Regions from separate parts of the Pseudoalteromonas sp. APC 3691 genome, predicted to be linked through region 1. Evidence: predicted binding sites of a transcription regulator. Region 1 holds the regulator's gene; the other holds the start of a gene.

Region 1 (2,411 bases):
AACTTGACCTGTTAAGTCTTGATAGTCTTGAGCCATTAATACATTTGTCATTAAGTTTTGAAGCTCATCAGTCTTATGATGAGAGTTGTTCATAAACTTATCGATGCTATGGCAAAGTTGCTTAAACTCACCAAGCTCAATCTCGCGGCTCATTAAACGATCCCATGTCGGTTTGATATGAGATATTTCGTCCGCTAACTGTTGGGCTATAGGAAGACTCGCTTCCACTGCATCCATTGTTTTATTAGCCGCATTTTCTGTCATTTCTATAACATAATTAAGCCGCTTTTTAGCATCTGGAATCGCATCTGTCGTTATATCAGTTAAGCGAGTATCAAGCTCAAAACTTTTAAGAGCTTCGTGCAGTTGACGAGTCAACTTTCCAACTTCAGCAAATAATTCAGATTGCTCTTTAGAAGCAGCCTCTAAAATCAACTGATTTGCTTTGTCTTGCTCATCATTTTCTAAAAAAACAACGAGCTGACGAGCTTGTTCTAACGTTATTTGAGGCGCAGCTGGTGCTGGCATAAGCCTCTCCCCCATCATTAGCCTAAGCGTTCAAATACTTTTTCTAATTTAGTTTTTAATGTTCCAGCCGTAAATGGCTTAACAATATAACCATTCACGCCAGCTTGCGCCGCAGCTATTATTTGTTCTTTTTTAGCTTCTGCCGTTACCATTAATACAGGGATATGTTTTAACTTCTCGTCTGCACGTATTGCTCTTAAAAGATCAATACCCTGCATTCCAGGCATATTCCAATCCGTAACTACAAAATCAAACACTTGATTTTGCAACATAGGCAAAGCTGTAGACCCATCATCAGCTTCTTGAACGTTAGTGAAACCTAAGTCACGTAACAGGTTTTTTATAATGCGTCTCATCGTTGAAAAATCATCAACTACAAGAATTTTCATGTTTTTATCCAAAACATCCCCCAGTGAGGTATTAACCTTTGTTTACTTACTACTAATTTATCCAGTCATTGATTTTAGCTTTAAGCTTAATCATCGCCTGACCATGTATCTGACTTACACGCGATTCACTTACATCGAGTATATGTCCTATTTCTTTTAAATTCATTTCATCGTTGTAGTACAAAGAAAGCACCATTGCATCACGCTCTGGTAATGACTTAATTGCACTTAGCAAAGACTCATTAAACCTATCATTTTTAACATTATTAAAAGGTTTATCTTGTGCTAAATCTTGGCCTACAGGAGTAATAACATCCTCATCTACACCAAGGTCTTCAATGCCTAATATTTTACTCGTATTCGCATCATTTAAAATATGATGGTACTCATTGAGCGAAATTTCAAGTTTTTCAGCAACTTCTATGTCCGTTGGTTCGCGGTTCAGACTACTTTCGAGCTCAGTAATTGCTTCTGCAACTTGCCTGTTTTTACGGTGAACTGAACGAGGAGCCCAATCACCACGGCGCATTTCATCAAGCATAGCACCGCGAATACGAATACCTGCAAAAGTTTCAAAGCTTGCGCCTTTTGTTGCATCAAAGTTTTTCGAAGCTTCTATTAAGCCTATCATTCCTGATTGAATTAAATCATCAAGTTGAACGCTAGGTGGTAATCGAGCAATTAGATGACATGCCACTTTTTTAACAAGTGATGCATGCTTCTCAACAATCACATTTAAATTTTGTGTTGATTGATATCCCATAGCTCTATTCACCAGTGTTGTCATAATTAACCGTTTACTAGTTTCTCAATGAAAAACTCTAAATGCCCAGATGGTTGGTTGGGTATTGGCCATTTAACTGCTTTTGTTGCCAGCGTTTTAAACGCAAGAGCGGCTGGCGAATTTGGAAAGAGCTCTACTATTACTTTTTGACGACGCGTTGCTTTGCGCATATTTTCGTCATAAGGAACCGTTGCTACTAGCTCCATTGACACATCTAAAAAGCGATCGGTAACTTTAGATAGTTTTGCAAACAATTCAGTACCTTCACGCATACTGCGGACCATATTTGCAACAATTTTGAACTTATAAACACCATGCTCGCGGCTTAATACTTTAATAAGTGCGTAAGCATCGGTTATTGATGTTGGTTCATCGCACACTACAACCATTACATCTTGTGCTGCTCGTGAGAAGCTTAGCACCATGTCTGAAATACCAGCGGCTGTATCTACAATTAAAATATCGAATTCGGTATTCAATTCGCTAAACGCACGAATTAGTCCAGCATGCTCCGATGGTGATAACTCAACCATACTTTGCGAACCCGATGTAGCGGGTACAATTTTAATACCAGCAGGACCTTCAACTAAAATTTCGTCAAGCTCACATTCACCAGACAAAACGTGTGACAAATTACGCTCTACACGTAAACCAAGCATCACATCACAATTTGCCAAACCTAAGTCAGCATCCAGTACTAGTACTCTATT
Region 2 (2,411 bases), on a different contig from region 1:
TTTCCTAAAATAACTGTATCGCCTTCAACATCTAAAATGTCGTCGTGTACTTGAAATGCTAGCCCTATAGCATACCCAAAAACACTTAAATTTTCTAAGGTTTGTTGATCAGCCTTTTCACTGCACAGTGCACCAAGTGTAATTGCGCAATTAATTAGAGCTCCGGTTTTTAGCTTATGTATTCGCTCAAGCTCTTGTACGGTAATTACTTTATCAGTTGCTGCTATATCAAGGCCTTGTCCGCCAACCATACCCTGAAGGCCTGATGCGTGGGCAAGTGTAGCAATCATTTTTACTTGTGTTTGCGATGAGCATTCAAATTTGTGATTCGCAATAAGCTCAAAAGCAAGAGTTTGAAGAGCATCACCGGCTAAAATTGCATTTGCCTCGCCAAACTCTATATGACAAGTAGGGCGTCCGCGGCGTAAGTCGTCATCATCCATTGCTGGTAAGTCATCATGGACTAACGAATAGCTATGAATACACTCAATTGCAGCAGCAAGTACGTTTAAGTCTTGATGGTTTGCGCCGAGCATTTTACCTGTGGCATAAACTAAAAATGGACGTAATCTTTTACCGCCATTAAATAATCCATACTGGGTGGCGTTATTTACCGTTTCTTCTGTATCGAGAGGCTGGTTAAAATGCTGTTGTAAGGTCGCTACTACATCTTTTTGAGCACGTTCAATATGATTTTTTATGCTCACAGCTATTCCATATCATTATCAAAATTTGTAAGTACTGACTTTTCGCCATTTCCCATCAAAATTGATACTTTTTGTTCTGCTTGCTGTAATTTCCCTGATGAAGCACTTGCTAATGCAATTCCACGCTCAAATTGCTTTAACGATTGCTCAAGCGATAAGTCACCTTGTTCCATGTCACTAACGATTGTAGATAATTCTTCTAGTGCTTGTTCGAAACTTAAGTTTTCAGGTTTTTTAGTCGCCATCTTTATTTCAGCTTACATAATAAATTTAGGGGTCAATTTTAGGGGGAATGCTAAACTAGGTCAAAGGATGATATTGGTTTTTTACCTTTATAACGTTAAATTATATTTCAAGTGCATTAATAAAGCCTTAATGGCGGTCTGTTGGTTTAATAAATCAATTGATAATTAGGTAGCCTTTATAACTTGATCTAAGATAGTGCTAAAGGCTGCTTTTTATGTTTATTTATAAAAATGGCTTAAGCAATTCAATATGTTGCCGATAAGCAGTTAATAATAAAAGTTTATGATAAGGCCATTAAGCATGAAACTTCTGGAGGAAATGTGGATTTAGCAACCATAATCGGGATCCTAGGCGCAATTGGCTTAATTGTCATGTCTATGTTTATGAGTAGTAGCGGTGAAATGGCTATGTTTTACAATACCCCGTCTGTGGTTATTGTATTTGGTGGTTCACTCTTTATTGTTTTATCAAACTTCACTATGTCGCAATTTTTGGGGATAGGTAAAGTTGTTGCCAAAGCGTTTATGTTTAAAATCGAAACGCCAGAAATACTTATCGAAAAAGCAGTAGAACTTGCGGATTCAGCTCGTAAAGGCGGTTTTTTAGCACTCGAAGAAGCTGAAATTCCAAACCCCTTTATGCGCAAAGGCGTCGATATGCTCGTTGATGGCCACGACGCAGATGTAGTTCGCGCTACACTTCAAAAAGATATTTCTCTAACCACGACTCGCCATGAATTGGGCGCGGGTTTATTTAAGTCGTTAGCTGATATAGGGCCTGCAATGGGTATGATTGGTACTCTAATTGGTTTGGTTGCAATGTTGTCTAACATGGATGACCCAAAGGCAATTGGTCCGGCAATGGCAGTAGCACTATTAACAACTTTATATGGCGCGTTTTTAGCCAATGTCGTGGCAATTCCTATTCAGGTAAAACTTGAACTGCGTAAAGACGAGGAAGCTATGAATCAGCGTTTAATTTTGGATGCTATTTTAGGTATACAAGATGGTCAAAATCCAAAAGTAATCGAAGGTATTTTGAAAAATTACTTAGCTGAATCTAAACGCAAAGTAGATACCGAGGAGTAACTATGTCTGATCAAGAGTGCAAATGTCCACCACCAGGTCTACCTGCATGGATGGGAACGTTTGCCGATTTAATGTCACTTTTAATGTGCTTTTTTGTACTCTTGCTCGCGTTTTCAGAAATGGATGTACTTAAGTTTAAACAAATTGCGGGCTCTATGAAGTTTGCTTTCGGTGTGCAGAATAAAATTGAAGTAAAAGACATCCCTAAAGGGACCTCTGTTATTGCCATGGAGTTTACCCCAGGCAAACCAGAGCCAACCCCAATAGAAACCATTCAGCAGCAAACAGTCGAAATGACTCAACAAATGTTAGAGTTTCAGGCTGGCGATGAAAGCTCAGCAGGCGGCAGGCAAGAACAGCGCGGGGATAA

What was found. Region 1 encodes FliA, which starts transcription of late flagellar genes. Its sites were predicted from a motif close to CTAAAGNTNNNNNNNNNNNNGCCGATA; they were not measured.
Region 2: a site for FliA is predicted at 1,188-1,214, ahead of pomA (flagellar motor protein PomA). Genes of this name have one in related genera too.

Annotation. Positions count from the first base shown of each region.
Region 1 is NZ_JASDCB010000006.1:29,343-31,753, forward strand. It holds gene QL998_RS03290 (protein phosphatase CheZ) at 1-528, opposite strand, end outside; gene cheY (chemotaxis response regulator CheY) at 546-929, opposite strand; gene QL998_RS03300 (RNA polymerase sigma factor FliA) at 970-1,680, opposite strand; gene QL998_RS03305 (MinD/ParA family protein) at 1,707-2,411, opposite strand, start outside.
Region 2 is NZ_JASDCB010000022.1:1,375-3,785, reverse strand. It holds gene ispA ((2E,6E)-farnesyl diphosphate synthase) at 1-707, opposite strand, end outside; gene QL998_RS09115 (exodeoxyribonuclease VII small subunit) at 710-952, opposite strand; gene pomA (flagellar motor protein PomA) at 1,274-2,041, shown strand; gene QL998_RS09105 (flagellar motor protein MotB) at 2,044-2,411, shown strand, end outside.